DNA from 2 places in the Paenibacillus sp. P5_B5 genome. Region 2 is predicted to be linked to the other one. Evidence: riboswitches for the same ligand, from Rfam matches in the RefSeq annotation. Region 2 holds a riboswitch; the other holds the start of a gene.
What was found. A riboswitch is a leader RNA that binds a small molecule or an ion and turns the genes downstream of it on or off. The one in region 2 is predicted to bind cyclic di-GMP.
Positions count from the first base shown of each region.

Region 1 (16,334 bases), on a different contig from region 2:
GACAGCTGGGTGGAAATGGGGCATCCTGAGTGTCTATTTCCTGAGGATTTGGCTTATTTGCAGGCTGTATCTCAGCCCAAACGTGAAGTATATGAGAAGTTCATTGACTCGCAATTTAATGTAAAGGCAGAGCTGTCCCCACATGAGGTTCAGCTTTACTGCATAAAACCCTTATTCCATTCTACTTCGAATTAGCATAGATTGGATTGTTAATAAGGTAATATTGACCTGTTGAACCGCTGATGATCGAATCAGTGGTCTTTTTTTGTCTTCTTGGTGGTAAATTTTAAACTGATTTCTGACCTCGTATTCATGTAAACGCTTCAAAGTGGTTAAATTGTTTAAGCAACTTAGATAAATAGGGGAAAGCCATAAATGATAGCGCTTACTATAATTTAAGTATATCCGATAAAGGAGGAATTAAAATGTCAGCTAAGCAAGTACCCTGGAAAGAGCGAATCAGTTATGCCTTGACTGATACAGCCTCTAACCTAGTATTTCAAGTCGTTACGACCTATTTGCTGTTCTACTATACGGATTCTGTGGGGCTTAGTGCTAGTGTAGTTGGAACGTTATTTTTGATTGCACGATTCGTTGATGCATGTGACAGTCCCATATTCGGGATCCTGATTGACAAAACCAACACAAGATGGGGGAAATCCAGGCCATGGTTTTTGTGGCTCGCAGTTCCGTTCTGTGTCGTAGCCGTTTTAACCTTTTCTGTTCCAGATATCAGTCCTACAGGGCAAATTGTGTATGCTTATGTGACGTATATTCTGCTCGGTATCTTATATGCAGGGATCAACTTGCCTATAACCTCGATTCTTCCAAGTCTTTCGAGCGACCCTCAGGAGCGGACGGTTATCGGTATTGTACGGATGCTGTTTGCTATGGTCGGAATGGTCTTGGTAACAACCATTACACTGCCAATGGTAGAGAAGCTTGGTGGCGGCAATGACGCCAAGGGTTTTTCGCTTACGATGACGATCTTTGCAGTAATTGCGTTCTTTTTGTTCATTAATGCCTTTTTCCAAGTGAAAGAACGGGTTGGATCACCGTCTGCCCAGAAATCTTTGGCTTTCCGTGAAGGCATCAAAGCAATTAAGGGCAATTGGCCGTGGGTTATCATGTTGTTCCTGAATTTCATCTTCTGGATTGCGAACATCATGAAGACGCAGACGACGATTTACTATTTTACTTACAAAATTCAAAAACCAGATCTCATACCAATTATGATGGGCTTGAATATGTTGTTAATTGTTACGTTGATTATGATTCCTTTCTTCACGAAAAAGATTGGCAAACGCAATACGATGTTGATGGGCTTAGGAATTTCCATTATCGGCCAACTGGTAATGTTCATGGGTGATCAGATGAGCAGTGTTGGATTGCTGATCGGCGGGAGCGTCATCGGAAGCTTGGGTGGAGGTTTTGCTGCTGGTTTGCTGTTTATTATGATCGTTGATACGGTCGATTACGGTGAATGGAAGTCAGGTGTTCGTGCACAAGGTCTATTAACCGCGTCTTCGGCCTTTGGAGTGAAATTCGGGATGGGGATCGGAGGAGCATTGTCCGCATGGTTGCTCGCCTTAGGCGGATATATACCAGGTGCGGAACAGTCAAGCTCAGCATTATTTGCAATTGATTTGAATTATATTTGGATACCAACTATATGCTACATTTTGGCATTTGTTGCCCTGTTATTCTATAAATTAGACAAACAAGAAAAACAAATGCTAGCTGATTTGGAAGAGCGCCATCGGATGTAGAAGAAATGAATTCAACCCTGAGAGGAGACAGTATACGATGCTGCATCAAGTCGATTTGTCCACAAAACCATTTAATTTGAAAGAGAAAGATATAGAATGGGTAAAAAGTACGCTGGAGACTATGACATTAGAGGAAAAAGTAGGTCAGTTGTTCTGTCCCGTTGGTATGGGCGACACGAATATGCTAATTGAAATGGTGAAAAAATATCAGCCTGGTGGATTAATGTATCGCCCAGGCCCTGCGAAGGAGATTCGCTCTGCACATGAGGCTATGCAGAATAGCAGTAAAGTGCCTATGCTTCTGGCCGCCAACTTGGAGAACGGCGGTGACGGGGTTGCCGCTGAAGGAACATACTTTGGGAAGCAGCTTCAGGTTGCAGCAACGAATGATCCTGAGATGGCCTATAAATTAGGAACTGTTGCGTGCCGTGAAGGCAAAGCAGTTGGTCTCAATTGGTCTTTCGGGCCAATCGTGGACATTAATATGAATTTCCGCAACCCGATCACAAATGTTCGTACGTTTGGCGATCGCCCTGAAACTGTACTTGAAATGGGCCGGGCGTATATGCGAGCCGCTCATGAGAATGGAATGGCCGTATCCATCAAGCATTTTCCGGGTGATGGGGTGGACGACCGGGACCAGCACTTGCTTACGAGTGTGAACTCGCTTTCGATGGAGAAGTGGGATGCGACCTTCGGCAAGGTCTATCAGGCATTGATTGACGAAGGAGCCAATACCGTTATGGTGGGGCATATTATGCAGCCTGCTTATCAGCGGCACTTTAATCCAGACCTGAAGGATGAAGACCTACTCCCAAGCTCACTATCACCAGAAATTCTGCAAGGACTATTGCGTAACAAGCTAAACTTCAACGGCGTCATTGTCAGCGATGCAACGCTTATGGCAGGATTTACAATTGCAGAGAGACGTGAAATTGCTGTGCCTAAGGCGATTGCGGCAGGCTGTGATATCTTCCTATTCAACCGTGGTCTTGATGAAGACCTTGAATACATGCTGCAAGGTATTCAGAACGGATTATTAACTGAAGAACGCGTGAACCAGGCGGTAACTCGAATTCTTGGCCTGAAAGCTTCTCTACGTTTGCATGAGCATATGGAAGCGGGAACTCTTGTGCCGGATGAAGCTGCGCTCAGCATTATCGGGTCGGAAGAGCATCAATCATGGGCTAGAGCGTGCGCTGACCAATCGGTTACCTTGGTTAAAGATACACAACAATTGCTGCCGATATCGCCAGAAACACATAAGCGTATCGTCTTATTCGTGCTAGGGGACGAAGAGGGTAGCTTCTCTGGAGGAGGATGCCACAAACCGTTCTTGGATAAATTGAGGGAATCTGGTTTTGATGTGCAGGTGAACGATCCGAAAAACTTTATGGCGATGTTTACATCAGTTCGTGAATTTGTGAGCAAATATGATCTGGCGATCTACTTCGCGAATTATGCGACAGCGAGCAACAAGACAGATCTGCGAATTAACTACACGCCTCCTTTCGGAGCAGAAATTCCATGGTTTATTAAGGAGCTGCCAACCCTGTTTATCTCTGTGGCCAATCCGTTCCATTTGCAGGATGTACCTCGGATTCAAACATTTATCAATGCTTATTCGGGCAACTCCTATTCAATTGATGCGATCGTAGAGAAGCTGCAAGGAAAGTCACCATTCACTGGTCTAAGCCCTGTTGATCCTTTTTGCGGATATTGGGAAGCTAAACTATAGCGCTTGATTGAAAGGAGTGAGTCAGTTTGCTAATAACTAAGAAAAGCTACGCAATTATGATGGCTGTTGCGGCGTTATTGTTACTAGTTTTTTCATTTACTGATTTACAAATATCCAAAGCTATCGCAACCAATCAGTCAGCGTTCGGTGAATTCTTCTATATATATGGGGAGATGGCTATAGTTATTATCATGTTTCTGGCAGGGAATGTGTTTCTCGCAGTCGCTGCCAAGGAAACCAGATGGGGGAAAAAGCTGTTCCTTTATGTATTAGGAGTCATCATGGTCATCTTGTCTATTGTTATGCATATCGTAATGCTGATGTTCCGTCTGGAACTCGAGAATTCAAAGACACTTTTTATCGTATTAAGCATGATTATCATGCTGTTAATAACGGTCATTATGCAAAGATATGCTTATGTTCGATTTTCAGCAGAGGACCGTAACTACTTGTTAAGGATGGCCTATACATCTATCATTTATATCATTGTTACTATGTTTGTAATTGAGGGGATTAAAGCAGGCTGGGGGCGTGTCAGATTTCGGGATTTATTACCCGATTACTCCAATTTCTCTCCTTGGTATCTGATACAAGGGGAGGGCGGAGCTTCGTTCCCTTCGGGACATAGTGCAAATTCGTTTGCAACCGTAGCGATCTCGCTGTTTGTATTACCACAATATAAGCGCTTGAAACAAGTTATCTTATATGGCGGATTTATATGGTGGCTTGTTACTGCATTCAGCCGAGTTTATTATTCAGCACACTACGCTTCCGATGTTACGGTCGGGTTAATGATTTCGTTAAGTTTATTGAGCTTGACCTATTATGTGTTTAATCGGAATTACCATTACAGTTTTGTACATCAGAGAGGAGCGAATATTAAATGACTAATCGAGAAGATTATGCCAAGCAGCTAAAATTAGTAGAGGAACGTACAATTATTCAGCAGTCCAATGGAATGGAATCAATGATTAAGCGAATTCCGGATTCTGATGCGGAAGGAGTTCTAGATCCTCGTGCACTGAGCGTGATGCAGCAGCAAGCGGAGGCGATGGCTGGCTTCGAGATGCCGGATTTATCCAAACTCAGTCCGTTTGAAGTCGCACTTATGATGCGCAAGCAGATGGGATGGGAGAATACAGACGTTACATGCACTGCCATTCAGGTAGATGCCAGAAACATATCAGGGCGTAATGGCGATATTCCTATCCGTATTTATACGCCAGAAGGGGCAAAAGCTGGTAAGCTGCTTCCTGTTGTCGTGTTCTTTCATGGAGGAGGCTTCTTCGGCGGAACGGTGGATGTCGTGGAGAATCCTTGTAAAGCGATTGCTGAGAAAGCACCAGCGGTCGTTGTATCAATCGATTACCGACTTGCTCCTGAGCATCCATATCCTGCGGGATTGCACGATTGCTTTGATGCGGTAAAATGGACCTATGAACATGCAAAGGAACTTGGTGCAGATAAGAGCAAGCTTGCAGTAGCAGGCGATAGCGCAGGCGGAAACTTATCGACGGTATGTGCGATGATGGACCGCGACCTCGGAACCGGCATGATTCAATTTCAGGCGCTCATCTATCCAACCGTCAATATGGCAGGAATTACAACGGATGACTTCGAATGGAAGCTGGAGGAATATACGATTAACGATCATCAGCCGTTTATTATGGCAGGTCTCCAGGGCATCAATCAACTTACCAGCTTGTTAGATGCGATCTATTTGCAAGGCCGTGAGAAGGCATCAGCTCCTTATTTATCCCCACTGCTTGTCGATTTGAAAGGAATGCCAGAGACTTTAATCATTACAGCGGAGTACGACTTTCTGCGATTGGAAAACGAGGCTTATGCCCGAAAACTGCAACGATCTGGAGTTCCAGTACGCATCATACGTTACAACGGGCTAGATCATGCGTTCATGGATAAGATCGGCTTGTATCCGCAAGCGGAAGAATGTATGGCTGAGATTGCCAAGTCCGTTGCAAAACTATAGAGGAACAGAATATCTCTACAAATCTCGAAGACGACCATGTCTTCGAGATTTTTTAGTGATATAGAATTTATAACATTCGTCTAATAAATTCTAAGTATCACCTTAAGAAACGCTCCGTCTTTTAAAGCCGGCGAAGCCGTTTCTTCTTGAGTAGGCAAATTTTGGACATTATCCATTTTGCTTGTTAAAATAAAGGAAGGAGAAAGAAAAGGCGGTTATTAAGAGGTGAGATGACTTGAAAGCGATAATAGTGGACGATGAGTGGCTTGCTTTGCAAAAAATGGAGAAAATGTTAGAAGAACATGCTGGAACAGGCATTAACCTTGAATTGATCGGCGCTTTTCAGGATCCTGATTCTGCGATAGAAGCAGCTCAGAGGGAAATGCTGCATTTGGCTTTTTTGGATATTGAGATGCCAGAGATTAATGGATTTGAATTAGCGGAGCGATTATTGCAAATTCAACCTCATCTGCAAATTATTTTTGTTACTGCTTATCAAGAATATGCGGTGAAAGCATTTGAAGTGAATGCGATTGACTATTTATTAAAGCCTGTACACCATGGCAGGTTGGCTAAGACACTTCAAAGAGTGATAGAATCGAATGACAAAACGGTTGCGAATACTAGTGAGACAACTCCAATCAATCAAGCCAAGCTCTGCTGTTTACAAAGTTTGCACTATCTCGACCAGAATGGGACTCAGCACTATTTTCCCTGGAAAACACTAAAAGCACCTGAGTTATTTGCATACCTGGCTTATTATCGTGATAAAACGGTGAATAAGCAATTGTTAATCGATTTGCTATGGCCAGAATATGATACAGAGAGAGCAACTACTCAATTACATACAGCAATCTATCAAATTCGGAAAATTATTAAAGCTGCCGGTTTAGATCTGGAGATCAAGTATAAGGACGAAGGCTACCGTTTGATATGGGGAGAGTTGAGGCTGGATGTTGAAGAATGGGAAACAAGTGTGCGCCATCAACAGACGGTGACTTCAGAGACGATTGATCAGCATAGATCCATTATGGCATTATATACTGGAGATTTTTTTGAAGAACATCGATATTTATGGGCGGAGCATGAACAGGAGCGGCTCGGTGTAATCTGGTTAAATCATGTGAAGCAAATAGCAGAATATTACGCTTCGCAGGAACAATATACGGAAGCTATATTACTGTATCAACAAATTAGGGAGAAGTTCCTTTATGTAGAAGATGGATATTTTGGGCTGATGAAAACTTATGAGACACTGAATCATCAAGGCGAAGTAAGGAAACAGTACCAGCTCATTTCGAACATTTTAAAAGAGGAATTTGATGGAGCGCCTAGTAAGGAACTAACTGATTGGTATCAAGAGTGGAACAGTAGAGTGTAATCTATAAATAGGAAATAGGGATCTAGATAATATGAAAATAAAAATTGTATCTGCACTGCTCATCTGTATAGGAATTACGATTTTATGCTACCCCAAATTTACTGAAGCGTATCAAGACTATCAGCAGCAAAAGCTGGTAAAAGAATGGCAGAGCAGCCTTCAAAATATTGATAACGGCGATGATTTCTCTGAGCAGAATGATAAAGCGGAGATTCCTGAGAGCACTTCAATCGATGTTGAATTATCTGATGAATTGCAAGCTGTAACAGATGATTCTGAAGCAAAGGAACAAGCAAAGCCGGACTTTAGCAGCTATAAGAACATGGAGGGCATTTTAACAATTGGTAAAATTGATTTGCTCTTGCCTATACTGCATGGTGCGACTGACAAGAATATGAAGACTACTGTTGCGAGTATCGAAAATACGGGTAAAGCCGGTGAAATTGGAAACTATGCAATAGCAGGACATCGTAATTTTACATATGGAAGGAATTTCAATAGACTCGATGAGATTGAAGAAGGAGATAAGATTAAAGTTGATAACGGAAATAGTCAGCTTGAGTACATCGTAACGGAAAAATTATATGTATTGCCTGAGGAAGTATGGGTTCTGGAGGGGAATGACAAAGATAAAGAGATCACATTAATCACTTGTCACCCTATGGTAGATCCTACTCATCGATTGATTATTAAGGGGAAAATTATCAAATAAATATTTTTTCGACTAATTTGACAATTAGGCTTACATAAATGGGACATGCTATGCTACTATATAGAAAAAACAAATAAATATCAGGTGCTTTCCACCGATAATGGCAAATCTAATGAAAATTAGAGACGCAAAGCTACAGGGCCTTCCTTATTTATTAAGATGGCAGCCAGCTACCGAAAGGGGAGTTTTTATGTTTAAACGTCCATTTGCAATTATTTTGCTTATTGTTTGTTTATTGTCTGCTCCAACTATTGCTTTAGCTAGTACTTCGAATTCCTATATAAATCTGGGAGAGTTAAGTGATGGAATCGTGATAGTTTCTTACCAATCTCCAAACGATGCGAAAGTAAAGGTCAAGATCAGCAAAGGAAATCAGCAATATGTATATAGCTTGACTTCAAACAACCGTTTTCCCTTGCAGCTAGGAGATGGTAAATATACGATATCCATCTTGGAGAACGTTACAGGAACCAAGTATAAGATGGTAGAAAACAAAGATGTCATTCTGAAAGCCTCAAGCAAAGATAAAGTATATTTGCAGCCGATTCAGATGATTTATTGGAATAAGGATATGAAAGCGATAGCCAAAGCTCGTGAATTGACGAAAGATCTAAAACAAGATAAAGACAAGGTTACCGCAATTTACAATTATATTATAAGCAACATTAGCTATGATTATAAGAAAGCGAATAATCTTCCTAACGAATATATCCCTTCTATAGACAAGACTTTGGAAGAAAAACAAGGAATATGTTATGATTACTCGGCTTTGTTCGCAGCTATGCTTCGAAGTGAAGGCATTCCAACTAAGCTGTTGATGGGGAGTAAGAATGATATCGAGCAATATCATGCCTGGAATGAGGTTTATCTCCAAGAAACGAATGAATGGGTAACAATCGATACAACATATGATTCTATTAAATCGTTGGGAAGCAAGAAACCAGTTATGATTAAAGATAAGCGCGATTATTCGATTGAAAAACAATATTGATTTGTGATATACTATGAAACCGTCTGATCTCCAGTTGACTGTAACCTTGTTTGTGGACAGTTAAAAAAAGTGCTAACTGAAAGTAGATGACCCCTGTATTCATCAGGAGTCATCTTTTTTTAATCCCAGTGATACAAAAACCCGAGAGATGGGCACTTTTTAAAAGTGTCTTTCTTTCGGGTTCAGTTCATGGATAGGAGTGGTTTTTTGTTGAATTGTAGGTTATTCAGAAAATATTCAGCATTAATTATTATAATTACTACAACAGAATCGACTTAGATTGACAAATTATTTTAATTAACTATTATAGGAGGACTTATGAAAAAGATTAGCATAGTTTCATTATTACTTATATTAATGGTTTTTAATGTTTTCCAACCATTGATTGCAAGAGCAGATGTGGATCAGACAAATGTGAATCCATCATTTACATTAACAAACGAACTGATTGAAGCAGATCCAAATGATGATTCTAAAGTTTCAGTTAAATATGATTGGAACTTGATTGCGGATAATAAAGACACAGAAACCAATTATTCGTTCAATCTTCCAACTGATTTAACAATTGAGAATGAACAAACAGTTGATTTGACGACTGGGGAAGAAAAAGTTGGATCCTATGTTGTGTCAACAGATGGTGTAATAACAGTAACCATTTTACCGAACCAAACTAATGACTCCTCAGGTAAAATAGAAATCCCTGCTGTAAAGAAAGTACAAGATGGTACAGTTGTTCCTTTACAGGAGAATAGCAATGAAATAAAAGAGAATATTTTAACGAAGGCTGAATTAAAGTTTGAAAACATTAACGGTGATCCCATAAATAGTGTTGATACGGAATCTATTATTACTGTGAATTATGATTGGGCACTTAAAAATGGCCATGGATATAAAGCTGGGGCAACGTTTAAATTTATCCTTCCAGAAGAATTTGAGGTTTATGAAGAAGTTAAAGATGAGAAAATGCTTTTTAAAGGTGATTTAGTAGGAACATTTTCAGTTGATATGAACAAATTAGTGACCATTGTGTTTACTGATTTTATCGAGAATCACTCCAATATTAGTGGTAATATTGAAGTTTTATCAAAGATTAGTAAAAAAGCTGTCTTAACAGAAGGAAATAAGGTTATTGTAACTCCAATTGAAGGCGGTATTAAGCAGGAGATTCCAATCGATTTTAAGCCGATTGGGAATTCTATCGATAAGGAAGGAAAGCCGAATAGACAGTACAACACACAGAATATAGAGTGGACTGTTGATTTTAACAAAGATTTGAAAGAGATCAAGAACGCAGTGATTACTGATAGCATGACAAAGGGACAGGAATTAGATCTAGCATCAGTTAAAGTGTTTAAGCTGATTACATTGGTAGATGGAAGCACATTACCAGGTGAGGAACTTAAGTCTGGGGATTTTAAAATTCCTGGAGAATACACGAATTCATCGAATGACACAGAGCTGAAGTTGAGTTTTGGAGATATTAGCTCAGCCTACCGGATCATTTATAAAACCAATCTGCCAGCAGATTCAGAAGAAACTTTATTTGAGAATAAGGTTACTCTATCAGGTGGCAATGTTTCAGAACTAACAGCTAGTGCGTCGGTAAACGTCACAAGAGGAAAAGCACTAGAGAAAACATCAAGAGGTTATGATCAGGCAACGCAAACAATTACTTGGGAGATCAAATACAACTATAACCAAAAACCAATCAAACAAGCAGAAGCTCTGTTGAAAGATCAATTTGATAACACTCAGAAGCTTGTAGCAGATTCTTTTAAAGTTTACAAAATAACGATTAATGAACAAAGTGGAAATGAAGAAAAAGAGGAGAAATTTGAAAATTATTCGGTTACTTCCAAAAAAATCGATGATACAAAAAACGGTTTTGATTTTCAATTCAATCAAGACATTGATTCCGCTTATAAAATAGTCTATAAAACTAAAGCAAGCAGTCGAGTATTTGATAATGCAACAATTACTAACGAAGTAACTGCTAATGGCAAGATCGAAACAGGAACAGGAAATATCTATCAACAAATTTTGAACAAATGGCATATAGACAACAGTACAGACTACAAAGCGAAAACAACAGAATGGACAATTAGTTTCAATAATGATAGTCACAAGATGAAATCGGTTAAGCTAACAGATACTTTTGCAAATAAAGGATTAACCTTGATTGTGGATGATACATTTAGAATCTGGGGTGAAGGCAAGGATTTAAAAGAAGGTACTGATTACACCTTAAAAGTAAATGCTGATGGTTTTGAAATTGAGTTTACGAATGAAATATCAACACCTCATGTAATTACGTACAAAACTAGTTTTGTTTACGAAGATAGAGCTGATTCTTCTAAAAATTATTTAGAAAATGGAGTTAAGCTTGTTTGGACCGATGAATCTGGCGCTACTAAAGAAAAAGAATCCTCTGCACAATTCAAACCAGATAACTATACACAAGCTAATGGATTTAAAAATGGTAAGTACAATGCGATAGATAAGACAATTAATTGGGAAATCGGGATTAATTACAATCTTAGAACACTTGCTAATGCTTCCGTTGAGGATAACATTATTGGTGATCAAACACTAAAGAAAGGAACGTTAAAAGTATATAAATTGGAACTATCCGGTTCAAATAATGGTACTGTAACGAAAGAAGAAGCAGATCCACAAGATTATGAAATTGTGTGGAATCAAGATGATAAAGGTTTTAAAGTGAATTTCTTGAAAGAAATTAACTCACCTTATTTAATATCATACTCGACCAGTCTTGAAGGTCAGATCACTAAAGGAACTTATTCCAACACAGCAACTTTGTATGATAATTCATCGAAAATCACTGATCTTCCTGCTAGTGTATCTGTTGCAAACGGAGGCACGCACGTCAAGAAATTTGGAGAACAAGCAGGCAAGGTGATGAACTGGAAGGTTGACATCAACTTTGGTCAATCCACATTATCGGATGTGAAACTGGTTGATACACCTTCTACGAATCAGATGCTGCTTGAGAACTCCTTTGCTTTATATGATACTTCTGTAACAGAGAAAGGTGAGGTATCCAAAGGCAAAAAATTAACTGAAGATGATTATACACTTACATTTATAAATCAAAATGATAAGGTCATCGGATTTGAACTCACCTTCAAAAAATCAATAGATAGACCATATATTTTGGAATATCAGTCGCTAATCCTTGATAAAGTCGGAGCCAAAGTTACTAATGAAATTACCTATTCCGGTGAAAATTCCAAAATAGAAAATACCAAGGATGTTATCACGCATACGATTAAAAAGACCAGTGGTATGGGAGAAGGGACAGGAGAAGTTGGGGCTCTTGAAGTGACTAAAGTAGATGCCGATAATTCTCAAGGATTGCTTGAAGGAGCCGTCTTTACTTTAATCGATAAAGATAGTGGTGCAGTCATTAAAACATTAATGACAGGTTCTGATGGGAAAGTAAAGTTTGCTAACTTGCTCTATGGGGAATATTTGTTAAGAGAGGATAAAGCACCTGAAGGATATGTAGTAGGTATTAATGATACTCAAATCGTAAATATTAAAAGTAATCTTGAAAAAGTAGATATCAAAAATGCAAAAATTCATCAAGCAGTTGAGTTATTAAAAGTAGATTCCAAGACTAACGCGTTATTGCCAGGTGCGGAATTTGAGCTTCAGAAAGAAAAACCAGATGGCACATGGGAAAAAATAAGTACTCATAAGACAACTGAGGTAATGAACCCAATCGTTGTTAATAACTTAGAGCCTGGGAATTATCAATTTGTTGAAACGAAAGCACCTGAACATTACTTGATCAATACTAAACCAGTAGCATTTGAAATTAAAGCAAACCAAACTAAAGTAGTAAAAGTAGAAATGAAAAACGAAAGAGGAACTGGTTCACTGACGATCACCAAAGTGGATGCAGCAGATTCAAACATCCGTTTAGCTGATGCAGAATTTGAACTATACAACAGTGAGAAGACATTAATAGCTACCAAGAAGACGGATGAAAAAGGAATAGCTACATTTATTGATTTGCCTTATGATCAGTATACTCTTAAAGAAATTACGACTCCAAAAGGCTACACCGTTGCAGGTAATACTGAAAATATTGTAGTATTGGATGCGGTGCAAAAGAACGTGGAGATAGCAAATAATAAAATTATCCGAGCGTTCAAATTGGTCAAGGTTGACGAACATAATGCGAAAATTTTACTCCAAAATGCTATGTTTAAACTGATGTATAGACCTGTTGAAACCGTTCCGTTTATTCTTGTTAATGATAAATTAACAACGGATAAGAATGGAGAAGTATTTGTAGACAATCTAACACCAGGTTTCTATCAACTGATTGAAACGCAAGCTCCTTTGGGTTATCTGCTGAACAGTAAGCCATTGGAATTTACAATTGATGAGCAGCAAATTGAAGTTAAAGATTTAGTGTTTAAGAACTCTCGAATCACAAGTAATGGCGGAGGCGGCGGAACTGATCCAAATCCACCAGTAAATCCAAGTCCGACACCGACACCGACACCGTCACCAAAACCAGTGGATCCGACTGATCCTACGAAACCAGTCGAGCCTACTGAACCTACAGAACCTACTGAACCTACTGATCCAGACTACGAGATTGATGGAGAAGGAGTACCGGCAGGAGGAACTAAACCTGAGACAGAAGTGCCAGGCAAAGTTCTACCGAAAACAGGAGAAGAAAGCCAACTGCTTCTACAACTGGCTGGCATAGGCTTCATTATTATGGGTGTTGCGTTGATGATTTTCAGAAAGAGACGCTCGCATAATAGCTAAAGATAAATATTAATTTTATTGAGACTGTACCCAAAGTAGATTATCTGCCTGGGGTACAGTTTTTTTCTACATCAGGCTCTTCGTATTGTATAATTCAAGGTATACAAGTTAAATGAGAAAGGAATTATTCTGTCTATGAAGCATAATCGATTAGGGTCATCTGATCTGATGGTAAGTGAAATTGGATTAGGGTGTATGTCACTTGGTACGGAGGAGAAGAAGGCAGTTTCTCTCATTCATGAAGCTTTGGATCATGGTGTAAACTTGCTGGATACCTCGGATCTATATGACAGTGGTCGCAATGAGGAGCTTGTTGGCAAAGCGATTAAAGGGCGGCGTGATCAAGTTGTACTAGCAACCAAAGTAGGTAATCGCCGAGTAGAGGGACAGGATGGTTGGATTTGGGATCCTTCCAAAACCTATATTAAATCTGCGGTTAAGGAAAGCTTGTGTAGACTCCAGACCGATTATATTGATTTGTATCAACTGCATGGTGGTACAATGGAAGACCCTATTGATGACACGATTGAGGCATTCGAAGAATTAAAGCAAGAGGGACTCATTCGATATTATGGTATCTCTTCGATTAGGCCGAGTGTGATTCGGGAATACGCTGCACGATCATCCATTGTAAGTGTTATGAATCAATACAGTATCCTAGATCGCCGTGCAGAAGAAGAGGTGCTGCCTCTATTAAATAATCAGGGGATTAGTGTGATCGCACGGGGACCGATTGCAAGTGGAGCTCTGGCAAGCAATCGATTGATCACTAAAGGCTACCTGAATTACAATCTAGAGGAGTTGCTAGAATTGCGAGAGCGACTTCAAACGCTGGGGAAAGAATCTCAAAGAAGTATGTCTCAGCTTGCAATTCGTTATTCGTTAAGTGAACCAACTGTAGCAACTGTTATTCCAGGTGCAAGCTCAAGTGAACAATTAAGGCATAATTTAGAAGCAGCGAGTACTACGAGATTATCTGCTGATGAAGTGGAACTGATTCGCAGCATTAGCAAAGCCAATCGTTATGAGCTTCATCGCTGAATTCGAATTAATAGTAACAAAGAAGAGCGCATAGCCAATAGGCTTGCGCTCTTTATTTAGGATTCTAAGCTTATAAATTATTCTTTAATCGATTTTCCTACCATAACCACAAGCCATATTAATGCGCCGCCTAGTATAGTGTGGCAAAGACCCGCAATATGAGGCAAGCCGGCAAAATCGGTTCCGTTAATTTGCATGATACCGCGAGCAGTTAGTGCGCCGACCGTACCAAGGACACCGATATGATAAACGACAAACCAACTTGAGAATCCTTTGTGCTTATGAATACCGAATTGCTTGGCTAGTATGAGCACGAGTAGGAAGACTATGAAACCAAGCACTAGAATGTGGGTGTGTGTAGCAACTAATATTGTTTTTCCTGTGAATTCATTGAGTTTCGTATATTCACGATAGAATATACCTGATAAGAGACCTAAAATGACATAAAATAAGGAAGAATAATATAGTTTTTTCATGATGACAGCTCCTTTGAAATTTGTTTAGTAGTAGTTTTATTGCCCAATAAGGTCATGATGGAAGGTAGCAATACGCCTCGCACGAGGAAAGTATCAATAATGATGCCCATCGCCATTGTGAGTCCGAAGAGAAATAATTCCTGCAATGGTTGTGTGATCAAGACACAGAACGTTGCTGCTAGAATTAGACCTGCAGAAGAAATAACTCCTCCAGTATGAGTGACACCTCGTTTAATGGCATCTTTCCATTCATAACTGCGAGCTTCTTCATTTATCCTAGAAACCAACATAATGTTATAATCTACTCCGAGTGCTACCATGAATACAAAGGTATATAACGGTAATCGATAACTAATGGCTTCATAACCAAGTACATAATGATAGATCATCCATCCAAGCCCTAGAGTAGCGGCATACGATAATAGGATCGTTAGGATCATTAATAAAGCGAGCTTAAATGAACGTGTTTGAAATACGAGCATGATTGTAATAAAGACTGTAATTAATGTGAACAACAGAATAGTATCCCGCGTGTTCATTTCCCGTACATCTAATTGTTCAGCTGTTTGCCCTGCATAATGGAGTGAATAATCAACTGCATTCAGATTAGTAGCGGCTAATGAGCTTTCTGCTGTATCTCGCAATGATTGAACTGTATTCAGTGCTGCTTGATCATATGGATTATCTCTTAATATGAGTTGAAATTTCAGTGATTTTTTACTCTCAGAGATAAAGTTTTGCGGGATCAAGGCTGGATTGCTTACCCATTCATCTGAAATAGAGGGCGAGATGGACATAATCCCTGGTTGCTTCTTCAATTCTTTGGTCAAGGCCGTTAATTGACTAACAGTTTCCTGATTAAGCTGAAATTCTTTATCGGATTGCAATAGAACAGTAACAGGTGCGAGATTTCCACTTGGATAATGTTGTTCTAATATCTCAAACCCTTTGCGTGAAGTGATATCCTCAGGAAAAGACTTCATTAAGTTAAACGAGAAATTTATCGAAAACAGATTAAGTGCAGCACTCATGAGAAGTATGATCAGAATACCTGATGTAATGATAGGCTTTCGAGTTACTAGCGACCCAATCTTGCTCCAGAATTTATGAGATGTCGCTTTCTTATCCTCCAACCTAGGTATGAATGGCCAGAACGCTTTGCGGCCAAGTAAGGTGAAAATACTAGGAACAAGTGTCAGTCCTGCAAGCAGAATGATGACGATTGCTACCGAGAATACAGGTGCAAAGTGGTTATAGGGCTTGAAGATTGCGGTTGCAAGTGTCAGCATAGCGATGAGCACGGTTCCCCCGCTAAAGGCAATTGGCTCTCCAAGATGTGTCATGGTCATACGCATTGCATGGTGCTTGGAGCCGATCTTCTGAAGCTCTTCACGATAGCGTGAAATAATGAAAAGACAGTAGTCTGT
Region 1 is NZ_JBFULK010000005.1:24,431-40,764, forward strand. It holds gene AC1DOK_RS07950 (GH39 family glycosyl hydrolase) at 1-195, shown strand, start outside; gene AC1DOK_RS07955 (glycoside-pentoside-hexuronide (GPH):cation symporter) at 426-1,769, shown strand; gene AC1DOK_RS07960 (glycoside hydrolase family 3 protein) at 1,807-3,507, shown strand; gene AC1DOK_RS07965 (phosphatase PAP2 family protein) at 3,534-4,394, shown strand; gene AC1DOK_RS07970 (alpha/beta hydrolase) at 4,391-5,497, shown strand; gene AC1DOK_RS07975 (response regulator) at 5,733-6,878, shown strand; gene AC1DOK_RS07980 (class D sortase) at 6,910-7,590, shown strand; cyclic di-GMP riboswitch class I at 7,683-7,768, shown strand; gene AC1DOK_RS07985 (transglutaminase-like domain-containing protein) at 7,781-8,581, shown strand; gene AC1DOK_RS07990 (collagen binding domain-containing protein) at 8,900-13,390, shown strand; gene AC1DOK_RS07995 (aldo/keto reductase) at 13,526-14,431, shown strand; gene AC1DOK_RS08000 (DUF2871 domain-containing protein) at 14,509-14,907, opposite strand; gene AC1DOK_RS08005 (MMPL family transporter) at 14,904-16,334, opposite strand, start outside.
Region 1: it holds a riboswitch for cyclic di-GMP, as region 2 does, so the genes downstream of both, AC1DOK_RS07985 (transglutaminase-like domain-containing protein) here and AC1DOK_RS23825 (Ig-like domain-containing protein) in region 2, are expected to answer to the same signal.

Region 2 (15,779 bases):
GATCTAAGGACCGTTACTTCCAAGAAGGCGAGACGAAGCTTGTACCAGAGGGAATTGAAGGCCGTGTAGCTTATAAAGGTACAGTTGCTGAAATCATTTTCCAACTAATCGGTGGTCTTCGCTCAGGTATGGGTCTATGTGGTACACGTAATTTACAAGAGTTGATGAATGAGGCTCAATTCATTCGGATTACGGGTGCTGGTTTAAGAGAAAGTCATCCGCATGATGTACAGATTACGAAGGAAGCACCTAACTACTCGCTATAGTCGAGTAATGCTATTGAAGCAAGAAAGCAGGGGCTAGTGATAGCCTTTGTTTTCTTTTTTTGTATGTCACAGTATGTTAAAATAGGTGTTATTGCAACAAGTAGAGACGGTTGTAGCTAGATAGGGTAGTCCTACAGTCTCACAAGTTATATACAAATATGAGGAGAGTGATGAAGTGGTTTTGTTGAATAGGTGGAAGAAGAAAGTAGCATGGGTGTTGATGATTGGGATATTACAAATGGCCTTTTTTAATATAAATATGTCATCTGTTCAAGCAGAAACGACTGGTGGTCCTACACTGGAAACGGCTAAGTCAGCTATTCTAATTGAAGCTACGACTGGTAAGGTGTTATTTGAGTTCAATGCGGATGAAGCACGTGAACCAGCGTCAATGACGAAGATGATGACAGAATATCTGGTGTTGGATGCAATCAAGAGTGGTAAGTTTACTTGGGATCAAGAAATTACGACTACTAAATATGCAGCGCATGTACCTGGGTCTGGTCAATTAGTTGCTGAGGGTGAGAAGCTTCCTTTAAAAGATATGTTCGCTCTCATGTCTATTTACTCTGGTAATGATGGTACGATCTCTTTGGCGGAAGCAGTTGGAGGAAATGAAGAGAATTTTGCTAACATGATGAATGCTAAAGCAAAAGAACTTGGTATGTCAGACAAAACTCACTTCATGAATTCAACAGGACTAAATCGTGTAGATTTAGGCGAATTTGCTCCTAAGTCATTACAGGGTGAGAATCAGATGACAGCACGCGATACAGCAACGTTGGCTCGTAGATTGTTATTAGATCATCCTGAGATATTAGATTTTGCAAGTGTAACTTCCCGTAAGCTACGTGAGACTGATACGACTGAAATGCTTAATTTTAACTATATGTTAGAAGGCTTTAAAGACAGAAGTTCTTTGAAACAGTTTGCTTATCAAGGTATGGATGGACTCAAAACAGGTTATACAACAGCTGCTGGCTATTGTTTCACAGGTACTGCTGAACGTAATGGCATGCGTCTAATCTCAGTTGTAATGGGTACAGATACTTCAGGTAAGGTACCGGGTAAAAATCAACGTTTTGTTGAAACAGCCAAGCTGATGGATTATGGATTTAATAATTTTGAATTCAAGAAGTTAGTTGATGCTAAAGCGGAAGTTGAATCCCTAAAAACGGTTGATTTGAAAAAAGGTGTTGAGCTTCAAGTTCCAGTTGTAACGAAAAATGGACTTGATTTCATTGTACAGAAGGGTGAAAAACCTACTTTAGAAGTTAAAGCAGAAGCAATTGCTGCAGAGAAGCGTATTGCTCCAATTAAACGTGGCGATACGTTAGGTACTGCTACTTACACTTATAAGAGTGCTTCAGGTGACATTTCACAAACTGTTGATTTGGTAGCGGCGGAAGATGTGGAGAAGGCAAGCTGGTGGAGAATGATTTTCCGCGGTATTAAAGAATTCTTCGTAGGTTTGTTTGATAGTATTGTTAACCTGTTCTAATACGGGCCTATCCGGACCTCCACATCTTACAAATGGGTTGTATAACCACTAAGCATCCTGTAAAATGAACGATTAGAAGTTCCAATATACGGATTCTGAATATATGAGATCAGTAGATGAAGGGGAGGATAATATAATGGAAACTGGTACAACACGTGTAAAAAGAGGTATGGCTGAAATGCAAAAAGGTGGCGTCATCATGGACGTCATGAATGCTGAGCAGGCAAAAATCGCTGAAGCAGCAGGTGCAGTTGCAGTAATGGCACTTGAGAGAGTACCGTCTGATATTCGCGCAGCTGGTGGCGTTGCACGTATGTGTGATCCAGTTATCATGGAAGAAGTTATGAAAGTTGTATCCATTCCTGTTATGGCGAAAGCAAGAATCGGGCATTATGTGGAGGCAAAAGTACTTGAGTCCATGGGTGTTGATTACATCGATGAGAGCGAAGTATTGACTCCTGCTGATGAAGTGTTCCACATTGACAAGAATTCTTTTACCGTTCCATTCGTATGTGGTGCACGTGATCTTGGAGAAGCGCTTCGTCGTATTGGTGAAGGTGCATCCATGATTCGTACCAAAGGCGAGCCAGGAACAGGTAACATTGTAGAAGCTGTTCGTCATATGCGTCAAATGGTATCTCAGATCCGTAAAGTCCAAGCGATGAGCAAGGATGAATTAATGGCTGAAGCTAAGAACTTAGGCGCACCATATGAATTATTACTTGAAGTACATCAAACTGGTAAATTGCCAGTCGTAAACTTTGCAGCGGGCGGGGTAGCAACTCCATCTGACGCAGCTCTTATGATGCATTTAGGCTCTGATGGTGTATTTGTAGGATCTGGTATTTTCAAATCCGATAATCCTGAGAAATTCGCTAGAGCAATTGTACAGGCAACAACACACTATACGGATTATAAGTTGATCACTGAAGTATCGAAGAACCTTGGTGCACCGATGAAGGGTATTGAAATCTCCAAACTTGCTGCATCTGAGCGTATGCAAGAGCGTGGCTGGTAAGGCAGGTTCTGGGCGATGAAGATAGGGGTACTTGCGTTACAAGGTGCTGTTGCGGAGCATATTCGCTTAATCGAGGTAGCAGGCGCTGAAGGCGTTGCTGTGAAGAAGACGGAGCAACTGGATGAACTAAGCGGAATTATTCTGCCTGGTGGAGAAAGTACAGCCATTGGCAAGTTAATGCGTTTATACGGTTTTATCGAAGGGCTCCAGTCATTCGCGGCTGCAGGTAAACCGATTTTTGGTACCTGTGCAGGCATGATTCTACTTGCTCATGAGATTTCAAGTGGTGAAGAACCGCATCTTGGATTAATGAATATGAAAGTAGCACGTAATGCGTTCGGTAGGCAGCGTGAGAGCTTTGAGACAAGTTTATCCATTAAAGGGATAGAGGAGAAAGTCCAAGCTGTATTTATCCGAGCGCCATTAATTGAATCGATTGGTTCAGGAGTAGATGTTCTAGCGACGCATGATGGACAGATTGTTGCTGCTCGCGAAGGTAACTTATTAGCGGCATCATTCCATCCTGAGTTGACCGATGATTATCGGATGCATCGCTATTTCTTGGATATGGCAAAGCAATAAAAGGTTTGAGGTTTGATATACTCTATATAATGATGGTACTAGACAAAATTAGTTGACTAAGTTTAGGAGGAGAATCTCCTTGTTTGATGTAAAAATATTAAGAAGTAATCTTGAAGCTGTAAAGGTTGCGATGAGTAATCGCGGCAAGACATACCCCGAAATTGAGTTGTTTGCAGAATTAGATGTTAAGCGTAGGGAGTTATTACAAGAGACTGAATCTCTTAAGAATCGCCGGAATATGGTGTCACAGGAAGTTGCACAACGCAAACGTGCTGGAGAGAATGCTGATGAACTAATTGCCGAAATGAAGGGCGTTGGTGATCGCATTAAGGAACTTGATGACGAGATCCGTGTAGTTGAAGATAAGCTACAAATGATTCTACTCTCGATTCCAAATATTCCACATGAAAGCGTGCCTGTTGGTTCATCTGAAGACGACAATGTTGAGATCAGGCGTGATGGAGAGACTCCTGAATTTAGCTTCGAACCTAAGCCACACTGGGAAATTGCCCAAGAGCTTGGCATTCTTGATTTCGAAGCCGCAGCGAAGGTAACAGGATCTCGCTTTGTATTCTATAAGGGGTTAGGTGCGCGTCTAGAACGGGCTCTAATGAACTTTATGATGGATTTACACAGTGGTGAGCATGGGTATGAGGAAATCTTACCACCTTACCTTGTGAACCGTGATTCGCTTACTGGAACTGGGCAGTTACCGAAGTTTGAAGAAGATGTATTCAAAATAGAAGGTGACTCGGACTATTACATGATACCGACAGCCGAGGTTCCGGTGACGAACTACTACCGTGACGATATTCTAACTGCGGCTCAGCTGCCAGTGAACTTCGTAGCGTTCAGCGCATGCTTCCGCTCTGAAGCCGGTTCAGCAGGCCGCGATACACGTGGTCTAATTCGTCAACATCAGTTTAACAAAGTTGAGCTGGTGAAGCTTGTTAAGCCAGAGGATTCATACGCAGAGCTTGAGAAGCTTACAGACAACGCAGAGACTGTGCTGCGTAAGCTAGGTCTACCATACCGTGTTATGTCGCTGTGTACGGCTGATCTGGGCTTTACATCGGCTAAAACGTATGACCTAGAGGTATGGTTGCCAAGTCAAGGCTGTTATCGTGAGATTTCCTCATGTTCCAACTTTGAGGACTTCCAAGCTCGTCGTGCAAGTATTCGTTTCCGTCCGGATGCGAAAGCTAAACCAGAGTTTGTACACACGTTGAACGGTTCTGGTCTTGCAGTAGGACGTACAGTTGCGGCAATTATTGAGAACTATCAGCAAGCTGATGGCGCGATTGTTATTCCGGATGTACTCGTACCTTACATGGGCGGCGTGAAAGTGATTGCTAAACGCTAGTCAATATTGGGCCTAATAATGACTGGTAAAAATTAACGTTATTTTTTATTGAATGAGTGTTGTCATTGTACGTAGTTATGTGCTATACTCATTTTTGTCACTGCACGAGGACAACGCTTAGTTAGTCTTCGTGCCTACCTTGGAGAGGTGGTCGAGTGGTTTAAGGCAGCGGTCTTGAAAACCGCCGTACCTGTGAGGGTACCGTGGGTTCGAATCCCACCCTCTCTGTACTGTAAGATGAAGAAAGCGATCCAATAGGATCGCTTTCTTTTGTTGTATCGAGGAACTTTTATTGTATATCTTAAGTCGTCTGTCATAAATTCTATAACGAAGGGTTGAGCCGGGGGATTGATTTTATTCAATAAATTTTTAGTGATCCTGAGTTCATTTACATCTATTTATTTGATTGAACAGAACGATCTGAAGGAGTTAGCTAGTCAGGTTATGTTCAAATACATTAGTCATTCTAGAAATGGTATGAATCATATTAGACAGGTTTTGGTTTATTAGGGCAGATCTCGATTATGAGGCCTGTCCTATTTTTTTATAGAATGAAGTAACATTTCGTCGAAATGTATCGTTATAAGAAGTGGTAACTATTTGTATATTCGTTCAATTCACATCATTACGGCTAACTCTAAAGTTATGAGGTGAGACAACCGATATAAGAGGGGTGAGACTTTTTCGGGAAAAAACGACAATATCATATATTAAAATCAATGCAGTATGGAGGGTAATAATGAAGAAGTTTATATCCGTTTTTCTTTGTATGGTAGTTTTATTATCTAGTGGCTTTGGAACAATAGGCAGCGCAGCGGCTGCAGAGGAAATTTCTCAATTAGTGCTTTCTCAGAATGAGGTTACGGTCGAGACCGGTGATTATCAGAATCTTACAGCAACGGCTATCTATGTAAGTGGTAAGACTGAGGATGTAACAATCAAAACAACTTGGTCTAGTGCTGATGCCGAAATAGCCACTGTCTATGCTGGGACGATTAGAGGTAAGAAGGAAGGCAAGGTTACGGTAGTTGCTAACTACCTAGGTAAATCAGTTAACGTAAGCGTAGATGTTCTTAAGAAGGTTAAGATATTAACTACGGATAAACAGAATATTAATATCCGAACAGGTGTAGATAATGGAGTTCAGGTAACCCTAACAGCTTCCTATGAGGAAGGTACACCAGTTGTTGTAACAGATAAGGCACAATGGACGGTAGATAATCAAGCTATCGCAACTGTTTTAAATGGTAAAATTACTGGTCAAAGCTCAGGCACAGCAGTTGTAACAGCTAAGTATGGTAAACAAACCGTTACAATTCCTGTAAATGTGGAAATCGTAAGAAGACTCGACCCATCTAAATCTAAAATCTCACTTCTCCTTCAAGATAAAAAAGATTCAGAAACCATTGAGTTAAATGCAACTTTTCAAGATAATAAAATCGAGGATGTAGCTAAGAAAGCTGAATGGTCCTCAGATAATGAAGCAGTGGCTGATGCGATTAATGGTGTCATCAAAGCATATAGCGCTGGTGAAGCAACAATAACTGCGAAATATGGAACCAAAACAGCGACTATTAAAGTCGATGTAGATACCACAATGAAGATCGAATTAGATCAACAGAATGTTTTCATGTTAATTAAAGATGATCCTAAGAAGCTTAAACTGACAGCTTTTTATGAAAGTAGTTCAGAAATCATTACGGAGAAAGCAGAATGGTCATCAAGCGATAAAGCAATTGCCTCTGTTTCTAAAGGAACGGTAGTTGCTTATAAACCTGGTGAAGTAACCATTACAGCTACATATGGGGATAAATCCGTAAGTGCAACGATTGATGTTGAAGTGCCGAGACGATTAGAGGCAGAAGAAGATTATATATCGGTTAGTGTGAAGGATACGACAGAAAAGCTACTTAAAGTTACTGCATTTTATGCAAACAGCACAAAACAAGTTGTAACGGATAAAGCCGAATGGTCATCAAGTGATGATTCAATTGCTACTGTATACCAAGGAAAGCTCAAGGCTCACAAAGCTGGTGAGGTAACTGTTACAGCTAACTATGCGGGCAAATCAGTTGCGATTCGTGTTGATGTTGATATTCCAAGAAAAATAACTGCAACCGTGACATCAGTAGATCTTCAAATCGGTGGTACGGAGCAACTAATATTAAAAGCAATTTATGGCGAAGGTAGTAATACACGTGAAGAAACTATTACGGATCAAGCTGAGTGGTCTTCAAGCGCAGCAACAGTGGCAGAGGTACGTAAAGGTAATATTACTGGTGTTGCAACAGGTGCTGCTACGATTACAGCTAAGTTTGGTACTCGTACAACTACGATTCCTGTATCCGTTGGTGTGGTCAAAAGTTTAACAGTAAGTAAAGATAGTATTAGTAATGCTGCAGTTGATAAGTTAATTATGAAAAAAAATGATACTGTAAATCTAAAGGTGAATGTTGAGTATACAGATAAAACAACGAAGGATGTAACTGATCTTGCTACATGGACACCTGCAGAATCAAAGGTTGCACAAGTAGATTCAGAAGGTAAGGTAAAGGCTGTAGGTTCAGGTAAAGCGGAAATTACAGTTTCGTTCGGTAATAAAACGGTTAAGATTCCTGTTGAAGTGGACACGACTGAATCGTTAACAGCAAGTGATCGAGTTGTCTTCATGGAAATTAATCAGGTTAAGAAGATTAGTCTAAATGATAGTGCATATATAACAGAGCAAGCAGAGTGGACCTCGAGTTCATCAAGTGTTGTTGATGTATCCAAAGGGACACTTACTGCACTTAAGAGTGGTAAGTCAACCATCACTGCAAAGTACGGTGGTAAGTCTGTCACTATTTCAGTAGAAGTTGAGATTCTAGAAAAGCTTGAAGCTAATGTACGTTTCCTTAAACTTAAATCAGGCGAGCAAGTGAATGTGGAGTTAACAGCTACTTTCTCTGGCGGTAGAGTAGATAAGCTAGTTGCGAAGGATGCTGAATGGAAAGCATCTTCCTATAAGATTGCTGATGTTGACAAAGGCGCTGTATCGGGAATTGGGTATGGCAAAACAACCGTTACTGCAAAGTACGGTAGTAAGAGTATTTCAATACCTGTTGAAGTAGATCAACTTAAATATCTCAAAACGGATCATGTTAAGCTAGAAATGAAGGTTGGAGAGTCGCAACAAGTCTATGCAACGGCTACTTACTTGGATAATAGTTTTACGGATGTTTCCACTCCTGCTCTTTGGACAACTTCCAAGCTATTAGTAGCAGATGTGAAAGATGGCAAAATCAAAGCTCATGGAGTAGGTAGAGCAACGATCACAGTTAAATACGCTGGGAAGACTACGCAAGTTATCGTAGTCGTTACTAAATAGTTGCAACTATTTTATTGAATCAACTCAAAAGCCACCCTTGGGTGGCTTTTTCTATGAATCAGAAAGTATAAGCGTTTCACCTAGAACTAGTGATAGAAATATACCCTATCAAACACAAGTTTGGTATAATTTGATAGATTCGGTATTTAAGGAGGAATGAACATGTTCAAGAAGATATCAGTACTCGCTATTACGATGATGCTCTGTACAGGTATAGGGAGTGTGTTTGCGTATAGTGGACAAATGCAGCCTTATTCGGATGTGAAGGATGATTGGGCAACGAATAGTATTTATAAGCTTTCGGCTCTAGGTGTGATTTCAGGTAATGGGGATGGGACGTTTAAAGGGAATGGTGCTCTTACAAGAGAAGCTTTCGTCAAAATGCTAATGGCTTCTATACCTACTGATTCACAAAGCCTCAAAGATATGAATCTACAAGATATGGCCGATCCTTCTCGCTGGTCATATGCCTATATCAAACGTGCATATAATGATGGATTAATAGATTTTATGATTGAGAAAGATCAATTTCATCCTAGCAACGAGATTACTAGAGAGGAAGTAGCTGTTCTTACAGGTCGATTACTGCTTCAATCTATGACAGATCAAGAGCGTAAGCAATGGACTGATGCTGGGTGGAAGGCTGAGCAGGATAAACGGAAGTTTGTCGATGCTAGTAGCATCCATTCAAGCTATCAAGAGTTTCTTTACTATACATCTTCATTAGGTATTATGATTGGTGATGCAACAGGCGAGTTTCGCCCTAAAGCATCTTTAACACGCAAAGAAGCAGCGGCAATTATTGAACGCGTCATTAATGAACGAATTACATATGTGCAGTTATCAGGCATAGGTTACTATGCGATTGAATCGTTTAAACAAGTGGATCAAATGAGTCTATTAAATGATGTGAAGTTTGGCTGGTCGGAGTTGTCCTATACAGCTAATGGTCAAGCATCCTTGAACATGAAAACAGGAGAATACGCTGTTCCAAGCGGATGGGAATCGGCTATTCAGATTGCGGATCAGAATAAGGTCCGTAAAGAGTTGAATATTTTTGCGAATAATAAGGATGGTCAATTAAGTAAGTTTCTCCTCGATGCACCTGCACAAGCAGCTTTTATTAAGTCAACTAAAGATGCACTGACGAAGAATCCTTATGGGTTTACAGGTGTTTCAGTTGATTTCGAGGGATTAATGCAACAATCGGAGCAAGCGGCTTATACAGCCTTCTTGCAAGCTCTAAAGCAGAATCTTAATGGGCTGACGATGTCAGTAGCAGTTCCGCCAACGGATTGGTACAAAGGTTACGATCTAAAGGCAATTGGTTCAATAGCTGATCAGGTTATTGTAATGGCTTATGATTACACGCATATGGAAAGTAAGCTGCCTTCGGCTCCATTGCCACTGGTGAATGAAGCTATCCAGACTGCACTTAAGAGTATACCCAAAGAAAAGCTGGTACTCGGAATTTCTAAGCAAGCCAATCAGTGGATTACGCGTTCTGATGGAACAGTGGTATCTGAGCAGCCTGCAATTAAGCTAGTTGAGGAGCGGGCGAAGATGCCAGGTAGTAAGGTGGAATTCGTAGCACCTTCGTTCTTGAATAAAATCACATTCCAAGATGATCGTGGTAGTCATGAAATCTGGTATGAGAATGGGCAAAGTATTGAACAAAAGATATGGCTTGCTAAGTTCTATGGTTTACAGGGTGTTTCATTATGGTACATGGGAAATTATACTGCTGCAGATTACGAAGTAATTAAGCAACATACGAATAAGCGGTAGTTGCTAGTATATGGATGTAGCATCACGAAGGCTTTTGTTGATGAGATAGCAAGTTAACCGACTATAAAGTAACGAATGAACGTAATCTTAATTACCGCGGCCACTCCAAGGAGTGGCTTTTTTTGTTACCTTGAGGCGTGGATAGCAAAGGTGTAGCTAGTACATTTTATAGGATGTGGAGGTGTAGAGATATGGACAAACCCGCAGTAACAGGAAAGCAGCTTGCAGATGAATGGGCAAGAGTGCTTCCTGCACGTATGCCATCGTCAGATAGTGCTAAAATATGGCCCGATGAGGCGAATGATCAAGCAGTGCGAATTCATATTACAAATGCCGGTCGCAGCTCGTATACGTTCGATTTTGCATGCACGTATCTGGATTCTCGTGAGGTAAAGGTTGATCTTGTGGATGTGGAGAAGGACGATGTTCACATTGATGAAACTCAGGATCAAGTACAAGGATTGATTAGCGATTATGTTCGTCATATTCATGAGTGTGCCCAAGCTTTGCATGATGTGACACATCACGGTTAGGGGGAATCTATATGGCAAAAGGCAAATGTGGTTTGAGCAGCGATAAAAACTTGAAGAATGTATCCAAAGAATTGGATCATCCTGATCTTGGTTCCCATGCTAATCAGCAGCGGCAGCAGCAGACGAATGATCGTCGTCATCAAGATGCGTTGAATCATGAAGGGTAGAAAGTAAAAGGATAGAAGGTACTGATTCGGAAAGGATCTGATCACATGTCCAAACCAAAAACAGTCCCCACTAATGTATCACCCAAAGGGGAAGAAATTAATGCTCATGAAGGTAATAAAGGTATCCCAGAGCCCTTATCAGGCTCCCATAAGGTAAAGAACCGTAATCATTCCCGTAATAATCACGGCGAGGGCTTCTAAGCGCTTGAGGGAAAAATAAAATAAAATAATTGTGTAATTTGTTGAATAAGATCATTTTGTAGGGAGATACTATTACTGTCGATGACAAGAGAGGTGTGGTTCCGTTGAACAACGTGAGCAATAACCTGATGCAACTTTCGTAGCTTGTCTATTCGAACTGGAGGGATGTGCTAAAGACACGTTAGTGTAATTGGACACTTGAGTACCAGTAAACGAAAAACAAGAGAGTTGAAAGCAGCTAAAAAAATCGATTAACATCGACGCAAAAAGAGCCCTTAGGGGCTCTTCTTGTTTTTGTTAAAATAACTCCGTGATTTTATTGAATTCCTTCACTTCATCATTCATTTCTTTGAATATTTGATTCCATCTGGGTTTAATGATCGATAATTTATTGATTAAATTAGGATCAAAGTGTGTACCACTGCCTTTATATAAAATATCATACGCTTGATCTACCGTCATCGCTTTGCGATAAGCCCGATTCGATGTCAAGGCATCAAACACGTCAGCAATGGCTAAGATTCGAGCTTCAAGGGGAATCTGATCTCCTTTAATTCCGCTCGGATAACCACTTCCATCCCATTTTTCATGATGATACAGCACACCTGGTTTCAAGGTTTCAAGAATCGATATTTTCTCAACCATTCGGCTACCAACAACGGGATGTGTTTTGATCAACTCATACTCATCAACCGTTAATGGACCCTCCTTGGCCAATATATGCTCTGGGATGTTAATCTTGCCGATATCATGCAATAGCCCAGCTAGCCGTAACCTCTTTATTTGCTTTTCATTTTGATAAACCGCTAATGTACTGGCTAATTCTATTGCATATTTACTTACGCGCTCACTATGCCCAAAAGTATATAAATCCTTTGCCTCAACTGCAATAATAAACGATTTTACAACCTGTTCGACCGATACTTCTGCCGACTCCATAATTGTGTTCACCTGTGTATCGTAAAGCTTGTTTACTTTCCTTAATATAAGGTGACTGAACGTACCTATGATAATGTAAAGCAGCACACGGTTAGCTATGTCAATCTCATCGAACACATTCGTAACAAGCGGGTAAAAGGCTCCTAGAAAAGTCATAAAGACCAAACCAATTGAAGAATAGGTCAGCAGTACGGGCATGTCCCCATAGAAGGCGGCAATGAGTGGAATCAGTAGGAAGAAACTCCAAGCCTCTCGATAACCAGAACCGAAATATAGACAGCATACGACAATTATGACAAAGGATAGAACGATGTGCTGCAATATATAAGAGGAAGGTGAGAATAGCTTTTTACTGGCTACTAAACAGAACCAAATAACAAAACAAATAACAAGTAAATAGAGTGATGCGCGCGAATATGGAAGGTGAAACAGAAGGAATACCGAGTTCCATAAAACGCTTATAAATAAGTAGATAAAGGAAATTTTTAATATATTTACGTTAACCTGATCACGATGAGTTCTGTAATAGGTACCTAGTAAAATCTTTTTGTCGGGAATTAGCATAACCTACTTCCTCTCAAATACAATTCTCAATTATGAACATTACATGTCAATTGTACCATTATTATGTCTATTCAACTATAGACTAGATACCTATCCTAAAAATATTTTAAAGAAAAATTTAATATCTATCTTTTTTCTGAAAGTATGTCTATGATAGAAAAGGTAAAATATTCTAAATTCATAAGGAGCGTACAATTTATGAAGGACTCTACTAACTATCATTTCGGTATAGCTCAGGGCGTGTCCCGTGAGAAGGCTATAAGCTTACATCATCAGAGATACGAAGAAGTCGGATTTTTTAGAAACGACGAAGAGGATCCATACGAGAAATCATCCAAGTATTTTATGGCGCAGACCTATGATAATACAGTTGTAGGAGTCACGAGATTAATTTATTCCCAATTCGATGAACTACCTACTATTAAACATTTTGAGATTTATGATATTAATAAAGCCAAGCTAAATCAACTGGAACCAAATCGAGTAGCCGAAATCAGTGCTTTTACAAAAATGCCTGCACATGATGTGGGAATCGGTCTTATTAAAACTGTACTGCAATATTCGCTGCAAACAGGCCTAACTTATTGGGTTTGTTGCATCGATCAACGTGTATATAACTATATGCACCGTATGTTCAAGTTCCCTTTCCAAGTAATCGGTGAACCTAAGGTATATCTCGGCTCGACTACCATTCCGTGTGCTTTGAATTTAACGGAGTGTCTATCCAATTTGAAAGAGCGCCGTTCTACCTTGTATGAATATTTTGTTGAAGGCGAAAAAGAACAGTTAAAGGTGATCTTATGATTAAAGAACAGTTCAGTCGTAATTTAGGTGTGATGTCCGAGTCGGAAGTTGAACAATTACAAAATACAACAATTGCAATTGCGGGATGTGGTTGTATTGGTGGCTTTGCTGCAGAACTACTCACTCGTATGGGGATTGGCAAACTAGTACTAGCAGATTTAGATGAATTCGATGTGTCGAATATTAATAGACAGTGTGCAGCGACTCACTTAACAGTAGGTCAACCGAAGGTAGAAGCCCTACGGAACCACTTGCTTACAATCAATCCTGATCTTGAGACCGTTATTTTCACAGAAGGTGTAAATAGCCGTAATGCAGCAGCATTCGTAGAAGAAGCTGATTATGTCATTGATGCAATCGATTATTTTGCATTTCCAGACTCTCTCGCCTTACATCAAGCAGGTAGAGCGAAGAATTTGTATATTACAACTGCAGTCGCACTTGGATTTGGGACATCGGTACTTACCTTTGCTCCGGATGGTCAAAGTCTTGAGAAATATTTAGGAATTACAGAAGGAATTAAGTCTGAAGAGCTGCAAGAAATGGTGTTTCCAGCGGCATCCTATAGTCAACAGCTTCCTAGCTATGCAACGCCAGATAAAATTGCGAAGTGGATCGGGGATAGAACCATTCCGACAATTAGTGTAGGACAAGCCTTAGGGCCCGGCGTGCTTGTATCACAGATGATTCTACACCTTCTTGGAAGAAAGAATCCACCGATTGTACCGGAAAGCTTCCAGATGCAGTTTGAAAGTTAAAGTATGTATGGTGTACATATTTTGCGTATGTGAAGCGGGATTTTATTTGTAAAAGGGGGATATTGCTGGAGATTTGGTTGGAGTATTAATTGGAATTATGGATATAAAAAGGAGAATATATAATAAAAATAAGAAATATAAAATAATTTAGTATAATTTGGTTGACAAACTACCCCTTTAAGAAATATAGTAATCATTGTAATAATATGGGAAGTAAAAAAGAATACGGCACACTAATCGAAAGGTTAGGTCGCAAAGCCTTGGAGTCTACTAGTCGCAAGACTAACGATAGTCCGGTTGCATTGATTTCGTAAAATGCAATGGGGCTTTTTTTAATTGTAAGTGAAATTCCGACAACTACATACGGCACACTAATCGAAAGGTTAGGTCGCAAAACTTTGGAGTCTACTAGTCGCAAGACTAATGATAGTCCGGTTGCATTGAAATCACAATGTAGCCGGGCTTTTTTATTTTGGCTAACGCTACTGGTAAGGATAGGCATTATAAATTATTAAATTGAAGAGGTGTATGTAAACAATGAAACAACAGTTAAAACGAGTGGTTACGTGGCTATGTGTTCTAGCGATGGCAATTGGTTTAATGCCTGGGTCTTTAACGCAAGCATCAGCAGATCCAAGTGGAGAACTTGTTTGGCCTAATCCGGGTGCGATTAACCTAACTAAGACAGCTAGTACTACAGCTGTTCAGGGCGAGTGGGAAGTTACTTTGAAAGTTGAAGGTAAGAATCTGGCTACTAGATCTGATGTGGTTCTTGTAATTGATAGGTCGGGGAGTATGAAGAACGACGAGAATGGCAAAGGAAGATTAGCCGATGCTAAAAAGGCGGGCAAGACCTTTGTTGATAAAGTGTTAACTACAAATTCAAAATCTAAAATAGCTGTTGTAGCTTTTGACTACTACGCTCAAGATATATCTGGCTTGGAAGGCGTTTCGGGTAAAGAAGCCCTTAAAACAATAATTGATGGTATAAAGGCAGATGGCGGTACGAACATTCAAGATGGTCTTCGTCATGCCAGGGAATTATTAAAGGATAGTACTGCTGATAATAAAGTAGTCGTACTTCTAAGCGATGGGGAGCCAACTTATAGTTATAAAGCTAATAAAGCAGCAGAATATAGTTCATGGGTAAAGTGGAAAGATGGAAGTAAACATGATTTTATACTTTCAGAGTTTGATTATAATAATAGAATTGGTAATGGTAATGCATCGGGTGGTTACAGTTTAGATTGGGATGATGAGTACAGCCTTTTAAAGAAAAAAGGAAATCGGCCATGGCAAGATACCTACTATAATATAGAAGATAATGGTATAGGTACTATATCCGAAGCTAAAAATGTAATGGATAAAGGAATTCAGATATATGCAATTGGTCTAGATGTTGGGAAAAACAAGAATGCAAATTACGTTCTGAACAATAGTCAAAATAAAGGTTACTTTGAATCTACTAGTGCAGAGCTAGAGAAAGTATACACACAAGTCGCCAGTAAAGTTACCTATGCCGCAGCAGATGCAGTTGTTACAGATCCAATGGGAGAAATGTTTAATCTTATTACAGGAGCTTCATTTGACTCATCAGACTATACAATTTCTCAAGGCACAATAACCTGGGATGAGAGCAGTGAGACTTTCAAGTGGACAGTGGGGAATATTGTTGAAGGAGCTCCTGCTACACTTACTTATAAAGTGAAACTGGATCCGGCTAAGAACCCTAAATCAAATATGTTATATCCAACAAATGGACTAACCACAATTGATTATAAAGATGCGACTGGAACAACTAAGAAAAAGAATTTCGAAGTACCAAAAGTTAGTTTGGATAAAGGTTCTATTCTTGTTAAAGGTTACAAGGTAAACTCGAATGGACAACCAATAAATGATAAGGACATTGTCGTAGAGAGTCATGATAA
Region 2 is NZ_JBFULK010000031.1:2,465-18,243, forward strand. It holds gene guaB (IMP dehydrogenase) at 1-266, shown strand, start outside; gene AC1DOK_RS23760 (D-alanyl-D-alanine carboxypeptidase family protein) at 442-1,767, shown strand; gene pdxS (pyridoxal 5'-phosphate synthase lyase subunit PdxS) at 1,901-2,785, shown strand; gene pdxT (pyridoxal 5'-phosphate synthase glutaminase subunit PdxT) at 2,801-3,367, shown strand; gene serS (serine--tRNA ligase) at 3,447-4,730, shown strand; tRNA gene AC1DOK_RS23780 (tRNA-Ser) at 4,872-4,958, shown strand; gene AC1DOK_RS23785 (Ig-like domain-containing protein) at 5,470-8,097, shown strand; gene AC1DOK_RS23790 (S-layer homology domain-containing protein) at 8,260-9,885, shown strand; gene AC1DOK_RS23795 (hypothetical protein) at 10,077-10,418, shown strand; gene AC1DOK_RS23800 (hypothetical protein) at 10,430-10,585, shown strand; gene AC1DOK_RS23805 (small acid-soluble spore protein P) at 10,631-10,786, shown strand; gene AC1DOK_RS23810 (HD-GYP domain-containing protein) at 11,084-12,289, opposite strand; gene AC1DOK_RS23815 (N-acyl amino acid synthase FeeM domain-containing protein) at 12,488-13,093, shown strand; gene AC1DOK_RS23820 (ThiF family adenylyltransferase) at 13,090-13,851, shown strand; cyclic di-GMP riboswitch class I at 14,069-14,156, shown strand; cyclic di-GMP riboswitch class I at 14,207-14,294, shown strand; partial or broken gene AC1DOK_RS23825 (Ig-like domain-containing protein) at 14,389-15,779, shown strand, end outside.